Regions from separate parts of the Actinoplanes sp. G11-F43 genome, predicted to be linked through region 3. Evidence: riboswitches for the same ligand, from Rfam matches in the RefSeq annotation. Region 3 holds a riboswitch; each other region holds the start of a gene.
What was found. A riboswitch is a leader RNA that binds a small molecule or an ion and turns the genes downstream of it on or off. The one in region 3 is predicted to bind cobalamin.
Positions count from the first base shown of each region.

Region 1 (7,422 bases), on a different contig from region 3:
GATCCCAGCTGAACTGGTCGACACCCTCGGTGAGCACCACCGTCACGGCGGCCCCGGTCGTCACCGGGGGTGAGCACTCGGCGCACGGTGGCGGGGCGCCCGCCGACACCGGGGCGGTCGACGTCACCACGATCGGCGCCGTGTGGGACGCGGCCCGGGCCGCCGAGGTGGACTCCGATCAGGTCGAGATCGGTCTGCCGAAGGGCGAGGGCCGCACGTGGACCGTGACCGAGGTGCACCGGGAGTACCCGACCTCGGTCGACGTGGCCGCCGTCGACCCGGCGACCTTGCGGGTCACCGACGTGGTGCGATTCTCCGACTACCCGTTCATGGCCAAGATGGCCCGCTGGGGTGTCGACCTGCACATGGGGACGATGTTCGGGCTGGTGAACCAGATCGCCCTCGCGCTGCTGGCTCTCGGGCTGGTCACGATGATCGTCCTCGGTTACCGGATGTGGTGGCAGCGCCGTCCGACGCGGGGTGACCGCCGCCGGCTCGCCGGCCCGGCTCCGGCCCGTGGGGCGTGGCTGCGGCTGCCGGCGTGGCTGATCGCCGTCGGTGTTCCGGCGGTGTTCGCGGTGGCCTGGTTCCTCCCGCTGTTCGGGATTCCGCTGCTGGTGTTCCTCCTCGCGGACATCACGGTGGGGGCGATCCGTGGACGGTCGCCGGGGAACCGGAGCGGTCGCGGACCGGCCGGGGACATGCCGGGCACGGTGGCGGACGCCGCGGCGAAGGAATCGGTCACGACCTCCTGAACAGATCGTCGACGAGGTTCGGCGGGACCGGCGACCAGCGCGGCCGCCGGTCCTTGTCGATGATCTGCGCGCGGATGCCCTCGGCCAGGTCGGGCAGCCGCAGCAGCGCCGCCGACAGCCGGTACTCCTGGGCGAGCGCCGCCCGTAGACCGCTCAACCGGGCCGCCGTTCGCAGCGAACGCAACGTGACCGCCAGGGAGGTCGGCGACTTGCCGGCGATCTCCTCGGCGGCGGCCCGCGCCTCCGGTGCGGGATGCGCGGTGAGACGGCCGATGATCACGCCGAGGTCGGTGCCGGCATAGCAGGCGTCGATCCAGGCGCGGTGGTCGCCGAGGTCGTCCGCGGGCGGTGCGGTGGTCACCGCGGCCACCGCGGGACCGGCATCGCCGCTGCTCAAACCCTCGATCAAGGACGGTAGCCGCTCCGCCGGCACGTGCCGGTCGGCCAGCCCCACCATGATCGCGCCGCCGGCTCCGATCGTGGCGCCGGTCAGGGCCAGATGGTTGTCCGAGATGTCCGGAGATCGAGGTGAGTGCGGGCGGCGTGTTCAACCGGTGATCCCTTTCCGTCGGGGGACTCCCATCCTCTCGCCGTGGGCTGCCGAGGGGAACCGGCCGGGCGGGATCTGGTGGCGTACCTGCGGGAAGGGGTGTTGTTGATCTCTCTCGGGTGACGTCTTGAACACACCATGTTGGGTTATGAATTTCCGGCCCCACCCATATATGGTGTCTCCCGCAGCTGGTTCGGATGGGTCGATGAGACCTGCCCGAGGCAACAGGGAACCCGGTGCGAGGCCGGGACTGCCCCGCAGCGGTGAGTGGGAACGACCGCCGTCAGTCAAGCACTGGGCTCGTCACCGAGCCTGGGAAGCGACGGCCAGTAGATGGCTTGCGAGAGCCGTGCCCACGAGTCCGAAGACCTGCCAGCGCGCCGTGCACCGGCCTGGTGCGCGGCGGTTGAAGGCCGCGTGGGACGGCCGACGCCGAACGTCCGCGCGGCCGTGTGCCCGCGGGCCGCTGGTGTCTGCCTTCCACGCGTCGGGCTCGCGAGGAGAGGGCATGACGCTCACCACCAGGACCGCCGGTGTGCCGGAACAGCGACGGCATGCGATGCAGGTGCGCAAGAGAAACGGCGACCTGGAACCGGTCGACGTCAACAAGATCGTCAAGGCGGTCGAGCTGTGGGTCGCCGACCTGGACGAGGTCGATCCGCTGCGGGTGGCGACCAAGACGATCAGCGGCCTGTACGACGGGGCCACCACCGCGGAACTGGACAAGCTCTCGATCCAGACGGCTGCCGAGCTGATCGGTGAGGAGCCGCAGTACTCGCGGCTGGCCGCCCGGCTGCTGGCGGCGTACGTCGACAAGGAGGTCCGCCTCCAGGGCGTGGCCAGTTTCAGTCAGTCGATCCGGTACGCGCACACCGAGGGCCTGATCGGTGACGAGACCGCCGCGTTCGTGGCGGCCAACGCCCGCAAGCTGGACGACGCCATCGACCTGGCCGGTGACCTGCGTTTCGAGTACTTCGGGCTGCGCACCGTCGCGGACCGCTACCTGCTGCGCCACCCGACCTCGCGGCTGGTGGTGGAGACCCCGCAGTACTGGCTGCTGCGGGTCGCCTGTGGCCTGTCGAAGGACGCCCGGGAGGCGATCAGCTTCTACCGGCTGATGTCGTCGCTGGCGTACCTGCCGAGCTCGCCGACCCTGTTCAACTCCGGCACCCGGCACACCCAGATGTCGTCGTGCTTCCTGGTCGACTCGCCGAAGGACGAGCTGGACTCGATCTACGAGCGCTACCACCAGGTGGCGAAGCTGTCGAAGTTCTCCGGTGGCATCGGCATCGCCTGGTCGCGGATCCGGGGCCGGGGCGCCCTGATCCGGGGCACGAACGGCAAGTCCAACGGCATCGTCCCGTTCCTGAAGACCCTCGACGCCGGGGTCGCCGCCGTCAACCAGGGCGGCCGCCGCAAGGGCGCGGCCTGCGTCTACCTGGAGCCGTGGCACCCGGACATCGAGGAGTTCCTGGAGCTGCGCGACAACACCGGTGAGGAGTCGCGCCGCACCCACAACCTGAACCTGGCCAACTGGATCCCGGACGAGTTCATGCGCCGCGTCGAGGCGGACGGCGACTGGTCGCTGATCGACCCGTCCGAGGCGCCCGAGCTGCCCGACCTCTACGGTGCCGAGTTCGACGAGGCCTACCGCGCGGCGGAGAAGAAGGCGGTCAAGACCGTCAAGGCCCGCGATCTGTACGGCCGGATGATGCGCACCCTGGCCCAGACCGGCAACGGCTGGATGACGTTCAAGGACCGCTCGAACGCGCTGTCGAACCAGACCGGCGAGCCGCAGAACGTGATCCACCTGTCGAACCTGTGCACCGAGATCCTCGAGGTCAACAACGACGACGAGACCGCGGTGTGCAACCTCGGGTCGATCAACCTGGGCGCACACGTCAACGCCGGCGGTGTCGACTGGGACAAGCTGCGCGCGACCGTGCGTACCGCCGTGGTCTACCTGGACCGCGTCATCGACATCAACTACTACCCGTCGCAGCAGGCGGCCGCGTCCAACCCGCGCTGGCGCCCGGTCGGCCTGGGGCTGATGGGCCTGCAGGACGCGTTCTTCATGCTCGGCCTGCCGTTCGACTCGGCCGAGGCCAAGCAGCTGTCCACCCGGGTCCAGGAGGAGATCTTCCTGACCGCCCTGGAGTCGTCGGTCGAGCTGTCCCAGCGCTTCGGCCCGCACCCGGCGTTCGCCGAGACCCGCGCGGCCAAGGGTGACCTGCACCCCGAGCTGTGGGGCGCCGACCTGGGGCAGCCCGAGCGGTGGGCGGCCGTCAAGGCGTCGATCGCCGAGCACGGCCTGCGCAACTCGCTGATGATCGCGATCGCGCCGACCGCCACCATCGCGTCGATCGCCGGCGCCTACGAGTGCATCGAGCCGCAGGTGTCCAACCTGTTCAAGCGTGAGACGATGTCCGGCGAGTTCCTCCAGATCAACACCTATCTGGTACGCGAACTCAAGGCCCGTGGACTGTGGACCGCCGAGATCCGTGAGGCGATCAAGCGGGCCGAGGGTTCCGTGCAGGGCATCGCCGAGCTGCCCGCGGACGTGCGCGAGCTGTTCCGGACCGCGTGGGAACTGCCGCAGAAGGCGCTGATCGACCTGGCGGCGGCCCGTGCCCCGTACATCGACCAGTCGCAGTCGCTCAACCTGTTCATGGCCGCGCCGACCATCAACAAGGTCTCCTCGATGTACCTGTACGCGTGGAAGGCCGGCCTGAAGACCTCGTACTACCTGCGTTCGCGCCCGGCGACGCGCATCCAGCAGGCGACCGTCGCCGTGGCTCCCGCCGCTGTGGTGGTCCCCGCCCAGGCCACCGTTGCCAAGCCGGCCGTCGTGCCCGGCGTGAACCTGCTCGGCGACCTGGGCGGCGGCGCACTCGCCTCGTCCCTTGAGAACCCCGACATCTGTGAGGCTTGCCAGTAATGCTGCTCGACCCCGGTATGGACCTGACCCTGCGGCCGATGAAGTACCCGCACTTCTTCGACCGTTTCAAGGACGCGATCAAGAACACCTGGACGGTGGAGGAGGTCGACCTGCACTCCGACCTCGCCGACCTGGCCAAGCTCAGCCCCGCCGAGCAGCACCTGGTGTCGCGGCTGGTCGCGTTCTTCGCCACCGGTGACACCATCGTGGCGAACAACCTGGTCCTCAACCTGTACCAGCACGTCAACTCGCCGGAGGGCCGGCTCTACCTGTCCCGGCAGCTGTTCGAGGAGGCCGTGCACGTTCAGTTCTACCTGAACCTGCTCGACACCTACGTGCCCGACGAGCAGGAGCGTTTCGAGGCGTTCGCGGCCGTCGAGAACATCCCGTCGATCGCCCGCAAGGCCGACTTCTGCTTCAAGTGGATCGACTCGGTCTTCGACCTGCGCCGGCTGGAGACCAGGGAACACCGCCGGGCGTTCCTGCTCAACGTGATCTGCTTCGCGGCGTGCATCGAGGGCCTGTTCTTCTACGGCGCCTTCGCGTACGTCTACTTCCTGCGCTCCCGTGGTGTGCTCCAGGGCCTGGCGTCCGGCACGAACTGGGTGTTCCGCGACGAGAGCATGCACATGGCGTTCGCCTTCGACGTGGTCGACCAGGTCCGGGCCGAGGAGCCGGACCTGTTCGACGACAAGATGGAGCAGGAGGTCCGCGACATGCTGGCCGAGGCCGTCGAGTGTGAGGTCCAGTTCGCCGAGGACCTGCTCGAACAGGGCGTCTCCGGGATGTCGCTGGGCGACATGCGGGAATACCTGCAGCACGTCGCCGACCGGCGGCTGCAGGCCCTGGGCATCGCCCCGATGTACGGCAGCAAGAACCCGTTCGCGTTCATGGAGCTGCAGGACGTCCAGGAGCTGTCGAACTTCTTCGAGCGCCGGGTGTCGGCCTACCAGGTGGGTGTGACCGGAACCGTCTCCTTCGACGACGACTTCTGAGGTGACGCCGCCCGGCCATGCCTCTGCCGGGGCATGGCCGGGTGCACGGCGGTGTTACCGTGCGGTCCATGGAGATCGGATTCGGCCAGGTGGTCGCTGCACTGGTGTTCGTGGCCGTCCTGGTGCTCGCCTTCCGCGCGTCACCGCGGGCGGCGTCGGTCGGCTTCGGGGCGCTGCTGCTGGTCGTCAGCGGCTTTCTGCTGTGGACGCTGGTGTTGGAGGAGCCCTTCATCGCCGAGGACGTGAACGCGCAGTGGGACGCCGCGGCCATGATCGGGATCCCGGCGGTGGTCGGTGTCGGGCTGGGCGCGTTCGGCCTGATCAGGCGCCCCCGCGCGCAGGCCTGACGCTCAGACGCCGTCCTGGCTGATCAGCCCGCCGGTGGCGTACGCGTCGCGCAACTCGGCCCAGCCGTGATCGCGGGCCGCAGCCCCGGCCACCCGCGGCGAGTCGTCGCCGTCCAGCCGGGCCGCCAGCGAGGCCTGGCAGATGTGCCAGCCGGCCGCGTACATCGCTGACCCGTCCCGGTCGGCGAACGTGTGCTCCAGAGTCAGACGGCATCCGGCCGCGGTCGGGGTCAGCGTCCAGCGGAGCAGGTCGTCGCCCCACCGGTGGACCAGCTCCAGCGGGGCGTCGGCGATCAGGACCTCCGCGTCCAGCCACGGATCCTCCGGGTTCTCCCTGCTCCGGGCCGGGCCGGGGGAGTCCAGCGGGCGGTCCGGAACCACCGGCGACCAGGTGTGCAGCAGCGCCGGCTCGGTCAGGCGCGGCCACACCCGCTCCGGCGGGTGCGGCAGCTCCCGGCTCATCGCCAGCACCCAGCGGCCGTCGGTGGTGGCGGCCAGCTCCGCCTCGGCCGGTTGCCGGCCGATCTCCTTGCGTACGGCGTCGCTCATCAGCGTTCACTCCTTCGCTCGTCGTCGAGGGCCTCGGCCAGACGGTCGAAACCATCGGACCAGCGGCGGTGGTACGGGCTGACCCAGCCCAGCACGTCGGGCAGTGGATCGGCGGCCAGCCGGTAGACCCGGCGGCGGCCGTCCGTGGCGGCGGTGACCGCGCCGGCCTCCCGCAGCACCCGCAGATGCTTGGACATCAGCGGCTGGGGGATGCCGAGCAGCCCGGTCAGCGTGGAGACGTCGTGCTCGGCGACGCGCAGCGCGTCCAGGATCCGGCGGCGCGTCGGGTCGGCGATCAGCGTGAAACCGTCCACCTCGAAAACATGCCTCAAGCTTCATATGAATGTCAAGGCATGCTTCGGCGGGTCCGGTGGGCCGCCCGGACGACGGCCCACCCGGCGGTGTTACCCGATCACCGAGAAGGTGTGCACGGTGGTCGACGTCCAGGTCTCGCCCGGGCGCAGGACCGTGGACGGGAAGTCCGGCTGGTTCGGGCTGTCCGGGAAGTGCTGGGTCTCCAGGGCGAACGCGTCGCCCTGCCGGTACTGGCGGCCGCTCGTGCCGCGGATCTTGCCGTCCAGGAAGTTGCCGGCGTAGAACTGCAGGCCCGGTTCGGTGGTGGTGATGGTCAGGCGCCGGCCACTGGCCGGGTCGTCCACCACCGCGGCCGTCGACAGCGCGCCGGAACCGTCGGTCAGCACGTAGTTGTGGTCGTAGCCGCGGCCGGTGGTGAGCTGCGGGTGCTCGTCGCGGATCCGCGCGCCGATCGGGTGCGGGCTGCGGAAGTCGAACGGGGTGCCGTCGACCGGCTCCAGCACACCGGTCGGGATCAACGTGGAGTCGACCGGGGTGAAATGGCCGGCGTCGATCCGCAGCAGGTGGTTCTCCACCGAGCCGCTGCCCTCGCCGGACAGGTTCCAGTAGGCGTGATTGGTCAGCGCCACCACCGTCGCCCGGTCGGTGGTCGCGGTGTAGTCGAGGCGCAGGCCGTTGTCGTCGTCCAGGGTGAACGTGACGGACACCGTCAGGGTGCCGGGGAAACCCTGCTCGCCGTCGGCCGACAGATACGACATCCGCACCCCGTTCTCGACCGCGGTGGCCGACCAGACGCGCTGGTCGAAGCCGTGCGATCCGCCGTGCAGGGTGGTCTGGCCCTCGTTCTGCGACAGTTTGTAGGTCTCGCCGTCCAGGGTGAAGGCGCCGCCGGCGATCCGGTTGGCGTAGCGGCCGACCGTCGAACCCAGGAACGGGTTGCCGGCCAGGTAGGCGGGATCGGTGTAACCGGCCA
Region 1 covers NZ_JBNZCE010000014.1:74,361-81,782, forward strand. Annotated here, with positions in the region: gene ACQ0O7_RS15605 (PepSY-associated TM helix domain-containing protein) at 1-755, shown strand, start outside; gene ACQ0O7_RS15610 (enoyl-CoA hydratase/isomerase family protein) at 742-1,269, opposite strand; cobalamin riboswitch at 1,478-1,696, shown strand; gene ACQ0O7_RS15615 (ribonucleoside-diphosphate reductase subunit alpha) at 1,814-4,243, shown strand; gene ACQ0O7_RS15620 (ribonucleotide-diphosphate reductase subunit beta) at 4,243-5,238, shown strand; gene ACQ0O7_RS15625 (hypothetical protein) at 5,307-5,585, shown strand; gene ACQ0O7_RS15630 (SRPBCC family protein) at 5,589-6,134, opposite strand; gene ACQ0O7_RS15635 (ArsR/SmtB family transcription factor) at 6,134-6,448, opposite strand; gene ACQ0O7_RS15640 (aldose epimerase family protein) at 6,539-7,422, opposite strand, start outside.
Region 1: linked by a shared signal. The riboswitch ahead of ACQ0O7_RS15615 (ribonucleoside-diphosphate reductase subunit alpha) and the one ahead of ACQ0O7_RS23395 (VWA domain-containing protein) in region 3 are both predicted to bind cobalamin.

Region 2 (7,422 bases), on a different contig from region 3:
CGCGACCGCGCTCTCCCCCGCGCTGTGCCGGGCCCGCATCAGCGCGCCGATGCCGGTCGAGTCACAGAACGCGACCTCGGAGAAGTCCACGTCGACCGTACGCACCCCGGGTGTCGCGGCGGTCGAGGCGATCGCGTCGTACAGCTGCTCGGCGGTGGCCAGATCGACCTCACCGGCCACCGCGAGACGCACGACGCCGTCACCACCGACAGCCGAACGGATCGTCAACGCTCCCTCAGGGGACATCTGCTGTGGCCGGCCTCTCCGTCGTGTACGACAGTTCTACCGCACCCCGGCCGGAATCCGGGTCAGCGGAGCCAGGCGTTGCCGGGCAGTTCGGTGAGCCGGGTGATGTCGAGGGTGGGGGCGATCCCGGCCGACGGGGCGAGACCGAAGTGTTCCACCGACCGGCGGACCCACTCGGCGGCGTCGATGTTGAGAGGGCCGGACACCCACAGGGCGTACGGCAGGTTCACGAACCGCTCCTCCTTGACCGCCGTCAGGTCGCGGGACGCCGGGTTGGCCTTCAGCGTGTCCACCTTCTGCTGGTAGGTCTGGCCGGGGTAGTCGACGAAGTAGATGACGTCCGGGTCGGAGGCGGCCAGGCGCTCCCAGCCCACCTCGGTCCAGGTGTCCTCGACGTCGGCGGTGGCGTTGACGACTCCGGCCGCGTCGAAGATCGCCTGCGGGCCGCCGAACGAGCCGGAGGTGAAGATGGCGTCACCACCGGAGTCGAACAGGAACGCGGTCGGGGTCCGCGTGCCCTTCGGCGCCGCGGTCAGCGCCGCCCGCCGCTTGTCGATGTCGGCGACCACGGTGTCGGCGGTCGGGCGGTGGCCGGTCAGGTCGCCGATGTTGCGCAGGTCGGTGGTGAGCGCGGTCCAGGCGTCCATCGTGCCGCGGGCGCCGTCGTCCTGCTTGCAGGTCTCACTGAGCAGATATGTCTTGATGCCGTGCGTGGTCAGGTCCTCGGGCATCAGGTTGCGGGACTCGCTGAAGCCGTAGCCGTACCCGGCGAACATCATCTCCGGTTTGACCGCCAGGACGTTCTCCAGCGTGGGGTGCTGGTCGCCGACGGCCTTCAGGTCACCGACGCGCAGGTCCGGGTAGGCGAGTTCGAGCACCGCCTGGTCCTGATCCATGCCGGTCACGGCGACCAGCTGGTCGCGGGCGCCGGCGGCCAGGACGATGGAGATGATGCCGCCGTCGTACGCGTACAGCCGGCTGATGGGTTCGTCCACACCGACGTCCTGCCCGCAGTTCTGCACGGTGATCGCCCCGGCGGTGGCCTCACCGGTGGGGGACGGGCTGGAGCAGGCGGTCAGGACGGTCAGGGTGAGTGCCAGCGTGACGCCGGTTCGGATGGTCATGAGTCCTCTCGGGGGTGAATGAGCAGGTGGGACTGGTCGAGGGTGGGATGCGGCACCTGCACCGAGCCGACCCCGAAGTGGGTGGCCACCCGGCGGGTGCTGAGGACCTCGGCGGGCGTGCCGAACGCGACGATGCCGGCCGGGTCGATGGCCCGGTCGGCGCCGGGCGGCCAGCCGACGACGGCGAGCAGGTCGAAGAACCGCAACGCCAGATCCAGGTCGTGGATGGTGGCGACCAGGGTGCGGGCCCGGGCGGCGAACACGTCCAGCAGGTCGAGCTGCCAGGCCACGTCGAGGTGGTTGGTCGGCTCGTCGAGCAGCATGATCGGGCATTGCTGGGCCAGGCCCCGGGCCAGCACCGCGCGCCGCCGCTCACCACCGGACAGCTGGTCGCAAGCGGTGTCGAACCGGCCGGCCAGCCCGACGGCGTCCAGCGCCTCACGGACGATCCGGTGCTCGGCACGGCTGTCACGGGACCAGGGCCGGGTCTGCGGCACCCGGCCGAGCGCGACCATCTCACCGACCCGCAGTTCCGGGGAGGTGACATCCTCCTGCGGTACGAAGGCCAGCCGGCGGGCACGCTCGCGGGCCGGGAGCCTGCGCAGGTCGACACCGTCCAGCAGGGCGCTGCCCGAACCCGGTGCCAGCACTCCGGCCAGCACCCGCAGCAGCGTCGACTTGCCGGCGCCGTTCACACCGACGATGCCCAGGCGTACGCCCTCCGGGATCGTCAGGTCGACATCGCGCAGGATCGTGCGGCCACCCAGCCGTGCCGAGACGCCGTCCAGGCGCAGCGCGGTCACCGGTCGCCGCCGAACCGGTACATGCCCCGCCCCATCAACAGCAGGAACAACGGCGCACCGAGCACCCCGGTGACCACCCCGAGCGGGATCTCCTGCGGGCGCACCGCCATCCGGGCGAGCACGTCCACCCAGATCAGGAACACCGCCCCGGCGACCGCCGCGACCGGCAGGACCACCCGGTGGCGGGCGCCGACGACCAGCCGCGCGGCATGCGGCACGATCAGGCCGACGAACCCGACGCCTCCACTGACCGCGACCAGCACACCGACAAGGACCGACAGGCCCACGAACAATGTCGTACGCATCCCGGCCACGTTGATCCCCAAGGACGCCGCCGTCTCCGGTCCGGCGGCCAGCGCGTCCAGCCAGCGATGCATCGCCAGCATCCCGGCCGTCAGGGCGGCCACCAGGATCGCCGGAATGATCAATTTTTCCCAGGACGCGCCGCCGACACTGCCGAGCATCCAGAACATCACCGAGTTCGCGGCCCGCGGGTCGGCGCTGAGGAAAACCAGCAGTGACGCGATCGCCGACAGCCCCGAGGAGAGCACCACACCGGACAGCACCAGCCGTAGCGGGGTCAGGCCGCCCTGGGCCATCGCGATCAGCCAGATCAGCAGGGCCGAGCCGACCGCTCCCAGCAGTGCGCCGCCGGAGACCGCGTAGACGCCGAGGCCCGCGAGCGCGCCGGTGGTGATGGCGGCGGTGGCGCCCACCGAGGCGCCGGAACTGATACCCAGCAGGTACGGGTCGGCCAGCGGATTACGGACCAGGGTCTGCATGCCGGCACCGGCTACCGCCAGTCCGGCGCCGACGGTCAGGGCCATCAGGGCCCGGGGCATCCGGAGTTCCCAGATGATCACGTCCCAGCGGCCGGGTGGGGTGCCGGTGAACCGGTCGGTCACGGCGCCGACCACCTCGGTCAGGGGGATTCGTTCGGAGCCGAAGGCCAGGGAGGCGATCGCGCTGGCCACCGCGCTCAGCAGTAGGGCGATCAGGAGCGGCCAGAAGGGCAGGCGTCGTTTCACGGGTGGGCTCTCCGGGTGCGTGCGCGCTGACGGCGGACCCGTTCGATGGGGTCCATTCGGGGGCAGGTATCGCAGAACGAACGTTCTGTCCCGAGGCGGATCAGGCAGCAGGTGGTCCGGGTCTGCAGCAGGACGTCACCGTCGGCGTCCAGCCTGATCAGAGCCCGCCCAGCGGTCTGCTCCAGCACGGCGATGATCGCGGCCCCGTCCCGTACGATCCCGGCACGGTCCGCCGGATCGGCCGCGGCGTAGAGGCGGGCGACGGCACCACCGAGCGAGGCGGCGGGCCCGCCCAGCGCGGTCGCCCGGGTGAGATTGGACGCGGCCAGAACCCCGTCCAGCAGCGGCGCGACATGATCAGCGACGGCCTGCCCGACCGCCGGCACCCCGGCGGGCGTGCCGCTCGCGGTGTGCCCGGCGGTGTGCCGGGCCGCGGTGTGCCGGGCCGCGGTGTGCCGGGCCGCGGTGTGCCGGGCCGCGGTGGTGGCCGCGTTCTCGTCGACGCGGACCTGCCAGTCCTCGTGACGCATCGACAGCAGCCGGCCGGTCCGGACCCACTCCGCCACGACGAGGGGCAGGACCTTGCCGCAGTAGTGCTGCAGACAGCAGGCGGCACCGGGCGCGGCATGCCGGGTCCCGAGCCAGGAACTGTAGGCCGCGACAGCACCCGCCCACCACCGCGGATCACACAGCTCTACTGCCGAAACGTAGCCGTCGTCGGAGGGCGGCGAATCCAAGGCGGAAGCCTCTCGGGTCGGAGACCCTGGTCGCGAGAGCCCACTGACGAACACGTGAGCCGACAGGTCTTCGGACTCGGGGTCAGCCGGCGGCACGGCCTTCCCAGGAAGCGCCCGCTCCCCAGTGGCGTAGTCGTGCCGCCGTCGCCCTCACCGCTGCGCGCCAGTCCCGGAATCACACCGGAGTTCCCTGGCATCCATGGGATGCGGTCGACTCGTGCCGCACCCTAGCACGGCAAGATCCGCTGGACGAGGTGTCCTACCTTGTCGGAGTGAGCCTGCTTCTCGGCTGCTGGCCCGCTCGGGTCAATTCCCCGCGCGAGTGTCCACCTTCCAGCTCCACCCCAGCCGATCTTGGTGGATTTACCACCGAAAACGGTGGTAAATCCACCAAGGTCTCGGCTGGACGGGCCGCCCGCGTGAGCAATTGACCGCAAGTGATCAGGCGGCCAGGAGCAAGGCTCTACAAAGGTGGTAGATCATCCAAGATCGGTCGAGGCCGGGCCGGGAAACGGCCACTTGTGCGGGCGAGGGCCGGACGGTCAATGAACGGCCAGCTGGGCGCTGATCAGCTGGGCGTAGGGGCCGTTGGTGGCCAGTAGCTCCTCGTGGGTGCCGGTTTCGGTCAGGCGGCCGTTGGACAGGACCGCCACCCGGTCGGCTGTGCGGATGGTGGACAGGCGGTGGGCGATGATCAGGGTGGTTCGGCCGGCGATGATTCCGGACATCGCCTCGGCCAGGACGCGCTCGGTCTCGGCGTCCAGGTTCGACACCGGCTCGTCCAGGACCAGCACCGGAGCGTCCGTCAGCAGTGCACGGGCCAGGGCGATCCGCTGGCGCTGACCACCGGACAACCGGGTGCCCCGCTCCCCCACCGTGGTTTCGTACCCTTCGGCGAGCCCCATCACGAACTCGTGGGCCCCAGCCGCCCGGGCCGCCGCCTCCAACTCCGCGATGGTGGCATCGGGCCGGGCCAGGCGCAGGTTCTCGGTGATCGTGCCGTGGAACAGATAGGGGTCCTGGGGCACGAACGCGACAAGCTCCCGCAACCGCTCCAACGGCAGATCGCGCAGATCGACCCCACCGATGCTGACCACGCCCCGGGACGGGTCCTGGAAGCGCAGCAGCAGGTGGGCGGTGGTGGACTTCCCGGCACCGGAATGCCCCACCAACGCCACACTGCCGCCGGAGGGGATGTCCAGATCGAGGCTGGACAGCGCGTACGGCAGATCATCGCCGTACCGGAAGGCCACGTCGCGGAAGGCGACCGCCGCGCCCGTCACGGCGGGCGGCGCGGTGGTGACGGACAAGACCGGGGACGGCAGGGCGAGTAGTTCGGCGACCCGGGCGGCGGCCGCGGCGGCCAGGTTGAGGTCCTTGGCGACTTCGGCGACGGTGGTGACCGGGGTGAACGAGAACGCGGCGAGCACCACGGCGACCGGGAACAGTGCCGGGTTCATCCGGCCGTCGGCGGTGAGCAGCGCGGTGGTGGCGAGCACGGCCAGGGTTCCGGCGGTGACCAGGGTGTCGATGGCGGCTTTCTCGACGCCGCCGCGGCCGGCGTGGGAGCGTTGCACGGCCCGCAGCCGGGCGACGGCGGCGGCGATCCGGTTCTGCTGGCGGCCGGTGGCGCCGAAGACGGCGAGTTCACGCAGGCCCTGGACGGCGTCGACGGTTTCGGCGGCCACGTCGGCGGCGGCCGCCTTGACCGCGTCGCCCTGGGTGCGGGCGCGCCGGGCCAGCCACATCGGCACGGTGGCCACCGCGAGCAGGACCGGCAGGACCACCAGCGGCAGTACGGGGTGGATCAGGCCGAGCGCGACCAGGGTGCTGAACGGCACGGTGACCGCGACGACCAGCGGGCTCAGTGTGTGGGCGAAGAACACTTCGAGGGCTTCCACGTCGGCGACCATGGCGGTGCCGAGGTCGCCGCTGCGGCGCCCGGCCAGGCCGGCGGGGGCGAGGCGTTCGAAGGCGGCGTGTACGCGGGTACGGGTGTCGGCGAGCGCCCGGAACGCCATCGTGTGGGACAGCGTGTTGTCCAGCCACGGGGTGATCGCCCGTAGTGGGATGAGCACCACCAGCAGCCAGAACCACGGCATCAGCGTGTCGGCGCCGGCGCCGGTGGCGACCAGGCCGACCAGGTAGGCGCCGACGGCCGCGCCGGCGATGGTGAGGAGCTGGTTGAGGGCGCCGGAGCCGATCGCGCTGGCCAGAAGCAGTCGGTGGGCGCGCAGCAGGAAAAGCATGGTACGCAGGCGTTTCACGGTTTCGGTCATGCCGCGTTACCTGTCTGAGCTACGGCTAGCCGACGGTAGGCACCACCGGATCTGGCCAACAGTTGATCGGGTGGGCCCTGTTCGGCCACCGTTCCGTCGTCGAGAACCACCATGTGGTCCGCGGTGCGCACGGTGGACAGCCGATGGGCGATGACCAGTGTGGTGCGCCGTCGCGCGAGCCGTGCCAGCGCTTCCTGGATGGTCGCCTCGTTGGCCGAGTCGATGGCCGAGGTGGCCTCGTCGAGGACCAGGATCGGCGCGTCCTTGAGCAGGGCGCGGGCGATCGCGATCCGCTGGCGTTCGCCGCCGGACAGCCGGGTGCCGCGTTCGCCGATCATCGTGTCGTATCCCTCGGGTAGTGCGGTGATGAAGTCGTGGGCGGCGGCGTCGCGGGCGGCTTGCCGGAGTGCCGTGTCGTCGGCGCCGGGCCGGGCGAGCAGCAGGTTGTCGCGGACGGTGCCGTGGAACAGGTAGGTGTCCTGGGAGACCACCGACACCAGGGCGCGCGGGTCGGCCAGGCCGGTGATGTCGTGGCCGTCGATCAGGATCCGGCCGGTGCCGGGGTCGAAGAAGCGCAGCAGCAGGGCGATGACGGTGCTCTTGCCGGCGCCGGAGCGGCCGACGATCGCGGTGGTGCGCCCGGCGGCGGCGGTGAAGGTGACGTCGGTCAGGGTGGGTTGGCCGGGGACGTACGCGAAGGTGACGTTCTCCACCCGTACCTCTCCGGGGCCGTTGATCGCCACGGCGGACCCGGGCCGGATCGCCGGCGGGGTGTCCAGCAGTTCGAAGACGCCGTCGGCGGCGGCCAGGCCGGGGTAGGCGCCGTGGAACGCCCGGGACAGGTCGGTGAGCGGCCGGAAGCACTCTCTCGACAGCAGCAGGACGATCAGCAGGGTGGCGACGTCGAGCTGGCCGTCGGCGGTGCGCAGGGCGCCGACGCCGACGGCGAGGCCGGTGCCGGCACCGGCGGCGAGCCCGACGACGATCTCGTACGCGGCGACGGCGGCGGTGAGCCGGGTGGAGGTGGTGGCGAAGGTGGTGGACTGGGCGGCCATCTGCGCGCCGCGGCGGCGGTGCGCGTTGACGCCTTTGAGGGTGACCATGCCCTGGAGGATGTCGAGGGTGTCCGCGTACAGCGCCCGGTATTCGGTGAACCACCTGGTCAGCGGCGCGCTCATCAGCCGCCGGGAGATCCGTGGGGCGGC
Region 2 covers NZ_JBNZCE010000008.1:153,819-161,240, forward strand. Annotated here, with positions in the region: gene ACQ0O7_RS09855 (STAS domain-containing protein) at 1-192, opposite strand, end outside; gene ACQ0O7_RS09860 (ABC transporter substrate-binding protein) at 309-1,370, opposite strand; gene ACQ0O7_RS09865 (ABC transporter ATP-binding protein) at 1,367-2,173, opposite strand; gene ACQ0O7_RS09870 (FecCD family ABC transporter permease) at 2,170-3,201, opposite strand; gene ACQ0O7_RS09875 (hypothetical protein) at 3,198-3,938, opposite strand; cobalamin riboswitch at 3,983-4,168, opposite strand; gene ACQ0O7_RS09880 (ABC transporter ATP-binding protein) at 4,481-6,217, opposite strand; gene ACQ0O7_RS09885 (ABC transporter ATP-binding protein) at 6,214-7,422, opposite strand, start outside.
Region 2: linked by a shared signal. The riboswitch ahead of ACQ0O7_RS09875 (hypothetical protein) and the one ahead of ACQ0O7_RS23395 (VWA domain-containing protein) in region 3 are both predicted to bind cobalamin.

Region 3 (7,422 bases):
GACAAGATCCGGGTGCACACGCTGCTGCAGGAGGAGATGCGCACGTTCTTCTCCAGCTTCCCGCGTAACGCGCACCCGATGTCGGTGCTGTCGTCGGCGGTCACCGCGCTGTCGACGTTCTACCAGGACGCGCTCGACCCGCTCGACTCCGAGCAGGTCGACATCTCCGCGATCCGCCTGATGGCGAAACTTCCGACGATCGCGGCGTACACCTACAAGAAGTCCATCGGCCACCCTCTGCCGTACCCGGACAACTCCCTCGACTACGTCGAGAACTTCCTGCGCCTGACCTTCGGTCTGCCGACCGTCCAGTACGACGTCGACCCCAAGGTCGCCAAGATCCTGGACATGCTGTTCATCCTGCACGCCGACCACGAGCAGAACTGCTCGACCTCGTCGGTGCGCCTGGTCGGGTCGGCGCAGGCCAACCTGTTCGCGTCGGTCTCGGCCGGCATCGGCGCCCTCTCCGGCCCGCTGCACGGCGGTGCCAACGCGGCGGTCCTGGAGATGCTGGAGCAGATCCGCAAGGACGGCGGAGACGTCAACTCGTTCGTCACGCGAGTGAAGAACAAGGAAAAAGGCGTCAAGCTGATGGGCTTCGGCCACCGGGTCTACAAGAACTACGACCCGCGCGCCGCCATCGTGAAGAAGGCCGCCCAGGAGATGCTCTCCACCCTGGACAAGCCGGACCCGCTGCTGGAGATCGCGTTCAAGCTCGAGGAGATCGCCCTCTCCGACGAGTACTTCATCTCCCGCAAGCTGTACCCGAACGTGGACTTCTACACCGGCCTGATCTACAAGGCCATGGGGTTCCCGACCGACATGTTCACCGTCCTCTTCGCCATCGGCCGGCTCCCCGGCTGGATCGCCCAGTGGCGCGAGATGATGGTCGACCCGGCCAACAAGATCGGCCGCCCGCGGCAGATCTACACCGGGTCCCCGGTCCGCGACTTCGTTCCGGCCGACCAGCGCTGATCCGTTCCGCCTTTCCGATTCACCTCTGCCGTTTCGCCAGACGCCTCGCCGGATATCGTCCGGTGGGGCGTCTGGCGTTCGACGGTAAGGGGAGAGACACATGGATGTGGTCATCGGCATCGACACCGGGACGACCTCGACGAAGGGGATCGCCGCCGGTCCGGCCGGTGAGATCCGCGCCCTCACCAGCGTCCACTACCCGCTCGCCGTCCCCGGCCCCGGCCGCGCCGAGCTCGACAGCACCGCCCTCGTCGACGCCGCCCTGCGCGCCCTCACCGACGTGGCCGCCGCCTGCCGGGACAACGGCGACCGGGTGATCGCGGTCAGCCTCAGCTCGTTCCTGCACGCCCTCGTCCCGATGAAGGCCTCCGGCGAACCACTCGGGCCGGTGATCACCTGGGCCGACAACCGGGCCGCCGAGCAGTGCGAGCGGATCGTCGCCGACGGGCACGCCAAGGAACTCCAGGCCCGCACCGGGACCCCGGTCCACCCGATGTCCCCGCTCACCAAGCTCGCCTGGTGGGCCGACTCGGATCCGGAGACGCTGCGGGACACCCCACGGTGGGGCGGGGTCAAGGAGCTGATCGTCGCGGCGCTGGCCGGCGGTCCCTTCCTCGTCGACCTGTCGGTCGCCTCGGGGACCGGCCTCTACGACATCCACGCACGGCGGTGGGACCAAGACGCTTTGACCGTTTCGGGGGTACGGCCGGAGCAGCTCGCCGAGGTCGTCCCCACCACACAGGCCCTGACCCTGGACCCCTCGGTGGCGGCGGCCGCCGGTCTGGAGCCGTCGACACCCCTGATCATCGGGGCCGCCGACGGGCCGCTCGCCAACCTCGGGGTGGGCGCCACCCCGGCCGGGGTGGGGGCGATCTCGCTCGGGACCAGTGGGGCGCTGCGCACCGTGGTGGGGGCTCCCACCAGCGACACCGCGGGGCGGTTGTTCTGCTACGCGCTCACCGAGGACCGGTGGGTGATCGGTGGGGCGGTGAACAACGCCGGGTCGGTGGTGCGGTGGGCCGGATCGGCTTTTGTCGGCGATTCGTCGGATTCCGTCGGGGAGGACGCCGACGACCGGGACGCTCGGCTGCTGGACGAGGCCGCCGCCGTCCGGGCCGGCAGCGACGGGCTCATCTGCCTGCCGTACCTTCTCGGCGAACGCGCCCCCTGGTGGCGTCCCGGCATGCGCGGCGCCTACCTCGGGCTGCGCCGCGAACACGGCCGCCCGCAACTGGTCCGCGCCGCCGTCGAAGGCGTCTGCCAGCAGCTCGCCCTGGTCCGCGACTCGTTCGACGCCGAAGGCGCGCCACTCACCGAGATCCGTGCCACCGGCGGGGCCGCCGCCTCGAAACTGTGGATCAGCGTGCTGGCGTCCGCCCTCGACCTGCCGGTCACCGTCGCCGACGTGCCCGAGGGCACCGCGCTCGGCGCCTGCCTGCTCGCCCGGCACGCCCTCGGTGAACTGCCCGACCTCGACCGGGCCGCCGCCATGGTGCCCACCGGTGAGCCCACCCGGCCCGACCCGGCCGACGCCGGCCTCTACCGGCGGTTGCGGCCACTGGTGGAGAAGAGTGCGCTCGCCGTCCTGGACGTGGTGACCGAACTCGACCGGATCGCGCCGGAACCGCTGCCCGGTACCGAGAAGGCAGTCCGTTCCTGACCGCTGTGGTGGAGCCCGCGTTGACGGGCCGATCGGCGGTCGGGAAGAGTGGCCGGTGAGCGGTAGCGGAGGAACCCGGTGCGAGTCCGGGACGGTCCCGCCACTGTGACCGGCTCACCTCGGTGAACCGGGAGTCAGGAGACTCCGGCCGCTCGCGACAACCGACGAGCGGGCGTGGACACCCGCCGGAAGGGACCCTGGTGACGACTCCGTACCCGTTCTCGGCCGTGGTGGGCCTCGACGACCTCCGACTGGCCCTGCTCCTCACCTCGGTCTCCCCGGCCGTCGGCGGTGTGCTCGTCCGCGGCGAGAAAGGCACCGCCAAGAGCACCGTGGTCCGCGCCCTCGCCGGGCTGCTGCCCTCCGTCGACGTGGTGCACGGCTGCCGGTTCGCCTGCGACCCGGCCGCACCCGACCCCGGCTGCCCCGACGGCCCGCACACCCCCGGAGGCCCGTCCGCGTCCCGGCCCGCGAGCCTGGTCGAACTCCCCGTCGGCGCCACCGAGGACCGGGTCGTCGGCACCCTCGACCTGCAGCGCGCGCTCAGCGACGGGGTCAAGGCGTACGAGCCCGGCCTCCTCGCCGCCGCCCACCGGGGTGTCCTCTACGTCGACGAGGTCAACCTGCTCCCCGACCACCTGGTCGACCTGCTCCTGGACGCCGCCGCGATGGGCCGCGCCCACGTCGAGCGCGACGGGGTGTCGGTCAAGCACGCCGCCCGGTTCCTGCTCGTCGGCACGATGAACCCGGAGGAGGGCGAACCCCGCCCCCAGCTGGTCGACCGGTTCGGCCTGGTCGTCAACGTCGCCGCGCCCCGCGACGCCCGCCAGCGCGCCGAGGTGGTCCGGCGGCGGCTCGCCTACGAGGCCGATCCGGACGGGTTCGCGGCCCGGTTCGCCGAGGCCGAACAGGAGTGTGCGGCCCGGATCGCCGCCGCCCGCGCCCAGCTCCCGTCGGTGACGCTGCCCGACACCGAACTCGACCGGATCGCCCGGGTCTGCCTGGCCTACGGGGTGGACGGCATGCGCGCCGACATCGTGGTCGCCCGCTGCGCCGTCGCCCTGGCCGCCTGGCACGGCCGCGACCGGGTCACCGCCGACGACGTCCGTGACGCGGCCCGGCTGGCGCTGCCCCACCGCCGCCGCACCGACCCCCTCGACCCGCCCGGCACCGACGAGGAGAAGCTGGACGAGGCCCTCGCCGAAGCCGAACGCCAGGCCCAGGAGGATCGCGCCGCCGATTCCCCGGACGCCTCCGATGCCGCCGGTCCGCCCGATCCCTCCTCCGGCGACGACCCCGACGACGATGGTCCCGGTGGTGGTGCGGGTCCCGGCGGTGGTGACGGTCCGCCCGACGGTTCCGGTCCATCAGACACCCTCGGCGGTACGGGGGAGAGCCCGGCCCCGCAGCCTCCCTCCGGTCCCCCCTTAGCGGCCGGCGATGCCTCTCCCGCCGGCGCCTCCGACTCCACGCCGTCCCCGGACGGCCGGCCCGCCGGAGCGGTGGCCACGGCGGGCACCGCCTACCGCACCCGCACCCTGCGCATCGCGGCCCGCGGCGAGGGCGGCCACACCGGCCGTCGTTCCCCGGCTTTCGCCCGCCGTGGCCGGGTGGTCGGAAGCCGCCAGCCGCAGGGCAAACTGGCCGGCGCCCCACACCTGTTCGCCACCCTCCGGGCCGCCCTGGACCGGATCGCCCTGGACCGGGCCGCTTTGGGCGGGGCCGCCGTGGACCGGACCGTCTTGGACGCCGTTGTCCCGGCCGCGCTGTCCGGTGACGACATCGCCGTCGCCCCGCTCCCCGCCCTCCCGCCGCCCGTGGTCGACGGCGCGGGCCCGGCTCCGGCCGGATCACCTCGCGCGGGTGGCGGCTTCGGGCCGGGCGGTGGCGGGCCCGTCCGGGTGCTGCCGCGGGACGTGCGGGAGTCGGTTCATGTCGGGCGGGAGGCCAACCTGGTGCTCTTCGTGGTCGACGCCTCCGGATCGATGGCCGCCCGGAAGCGGATGACACTGGTCAAGACGGCGGTGCTGTCCCTACTGCGCGACGCCTACCAGCGGCGGGACCGGATCGGGATGATCACCTTCCGGGGCAGTGAGGCCGACGTCGTGCTGCCGCCGACCTCCAGCCACGAGGTCGGCGTCCAGCGGCTGGCCGCCCTGCGCACCGGTGGCCGCACCCCGCTGGCCGCCGGTTTGAAAGCCGCGGTCGCCACGATCGCCACCGAACGCCGCCGCGACCCCCGCCGCCGCCCGTTGCTGGTGCTGGTCACCGACGGCCGTTCCACCAGCGGCCCCGACCCGATGCGCCTGGTCCCGGCCCTGTCCGGGGTGGCGAGCGTGGTCGTCGACTGCGAATCGGGCCCGATCCGCCTGGGCCTGGCCCGCAAACTGGCCGCCGCCCTGCGCGCCGAGATCATGCCCTTGGAGCAGCTCCAGGCCACCACGGTCCGCAACCGCCCGTCGCAGCCGTCCGGCCCGGAGACCGCGCCCGTCACCGATCGCGCCTACCGGCACGCTGCGTGACACCGGCACCCGGCCGGCCCGCAACACCGCTCGCCGTCCGGCGGATCCCCTCCGCCGGTTCGTCCTGGATCACGCGTCCCGGTGGGAAGACCAAGCGTCGGACACTTCTGGAGAACCGGCCTGGCGGCCCGTTACCCGGGAACTCGCTGGAAGACGCCGATCTGTGGTGCCGCGACCGCCTCCGCCACCGAGCCACGCCAGCGGGGTCGTGCCGGTGGTTGCGGTAAGAGGGAATCGGTGGGCGGATGCGTTCGCCCGTGGGGTCGTGCCGGTGGTTGCTGTCGGCGGGATTCGCCGGGCGGACGCGTTCGGTAGCGGTTTGTGTCCGATCACCGGTGGCGCCGGCCCGCACCGAGCGCACGTTCTCCCGATCGTGAGTGCCTGCCGGGCGGTGGGCGCCGACGCCGGCAAACGATCGTCGTCCGTGCGCGGGTGCCGGGTGCCGGCGGGGCTGCTCGGGGTCTGGGGGCTATTGCCCAGGGCGAGATGGTGACCGGGGTTAGCAGGGGGTCTCGGGATAGCCGGTGGCCTCGGAATCGCCGGAATCGCCGGGATTGCCCGGAGCGGCGGGCGTCCGGGGCGATAGGTGTTCGAGCGGCGGGAGAGCAGTGGGTGTCTGGAACGGTGGGATTCCAGAGTGGCGGGTGTCCGGAGCGGCGGGTGTCCGGAGCAGTGGGTGTCCAGAGCAGTGGGTGTCCGGAGTGGTGGGACTACGGAGTGGGGGGCGTGGCGGGGCCGGAGGACGGTGTGGGCCGCCGGGGAGTGCGTGGCGGGAGCCGCGCCGAGTTCGGTCGCCGGTCGACGTGGGGCGGGACGACTTCGGCGGGGCCCCTACGGCGTACCGGAAAAGGGTTGTTGAAACGGTGAGGAAAGGGGAGGCGACGTGCCGCAAGGGAAAGTGACGAGTGTGCCGAATGACGGGCTGACCACCCGGCAGCGGCGCCGGCAGGCGGTTTTCGCGGTGCACACCGGGGCCGGCAAGGGGAAGTCGACGGCGGCGTTCGGAATGGCGTTGCGGGCGTGGAGTGCGGGCTGGCCGATCGGCGTTTTCCAGTTCGTGAAGTCGGAGAAGTGGAAGGTGGGGGAGGAGGCCGCGCTGAAGGCGCTCGGCGAGCACGGCCCGACCCCGGTGACCTGGCACAAGATGGGTGAGGGCTGGTCCTGGATCCAGCGGGCCGGCACCGAGCGGGATCATGCCGCGGAGGCCGCCGAGGGGTGGGCACAGATCAAGCGGGATCTGGCTGCGGAATCGTTCAAGTTCTATGTGCTGGACGAGTTCACCTATCCGATGAAATGGGGTTGGGTGGATGTCGCCGACGTGGTGGAGACGTTGCGTGATCGGCCGGGCACTCAACATGTGGTGATCACCGGGCGGGACGCTCATCCGGATCTGATCGGGGCCGCGGATCTGGTCACCGAGATGACGAAGGTGAGGCATCCGATGGACGCGGGCCGGAAAGGGCAGCAGGGGATCGAATGGTGAACCGGATCGTCATCGCGGCGCCGGCCAGCGGGCACGGCAAGACGACTGTGGCGACGGGGCTGCTGGCGGCGTTCGCGCGGCGTGGGCTGCGGGTGGCGCCGTTCAAGGTGGGCCCGGACTACATCGATCCGGGCTATCACGCGCTGGCGGCGGGCCGGCCGGGCCGCAACCTGGATCCGGTGATGGTGGGGGAGGACCTGGTCGGGCCGCTGTTCGCGCACGGGTCGCGGGGTGCGGATCTGGCGGTCGTCGAGGGCGTGATGGGCCTTTACGACGGGCGGACGGGTGCCGGCGAGCAGGGGTCGACGGCGCAGGTCGCGGGCCTGCTCGACGCTCCGGTGATCATGGTGGTGGACGCGGCGGCGCAGGGCCGGTCGATTGCCGCGCTGGTGCACGGGTTCCGTAGTTTCGGGGCGGTGCGGCTGGCCGGGGTGATCTTGAACCGGGTGGGTTCGGACCGGCACGAGCGGATTCTGCGGGACGCCTGTGAGGAGGTCGGCACGCCGGTGCTGGGCGCGCTGCGCCGGGCGGACGCGGTGGCCGCCCCGTCCCGGCATCTGGGGCTGGTGCCGGCGGCGGAGCGGCGGGCCGAGGCGCTGGCCTCGGTGGACGCGATGGCCGAGCTGATCGCGGCGTCGGTGGATCTGGACGCGGTGGCGGCGGTGGCCCGGTCGGCGGCGGCGCTGTCGTTCGAGGCGTGGGACCCGGCCGTCGCCGAGCCGATCGAAAACGGTCCGGTGGTCGCGGTCGCCGGTGGTCCGGCTTTCACTTTCTCGTACGCC
Region 3 covers NZ_JBNZCE010000019.1:80,668-88,089, forward strand. Annotated here, with positions in the region: gene ACQ0O7_RS23385 (citrate synthase) at 1-975, shown strand, start outside; gene ACQ0O7_RS23390 (gluconokinase) at 1,076-2,635, shown strand; cobalamin riboswitch at 2,679-2,801, shown strand; gene ACQ0O7_RS23395 (VWA domain-containing protein) at 2,836-5,157, shown strand; gene cobO (cob(I)yrinic acid a,c-diamide adenosyltransferase) at 6,041-6,640, shown strand; gene ACQ0O7_RS23405 (cobyrinate a,c-diamide synthase) at 6,634-7,422, shown strand, end outside.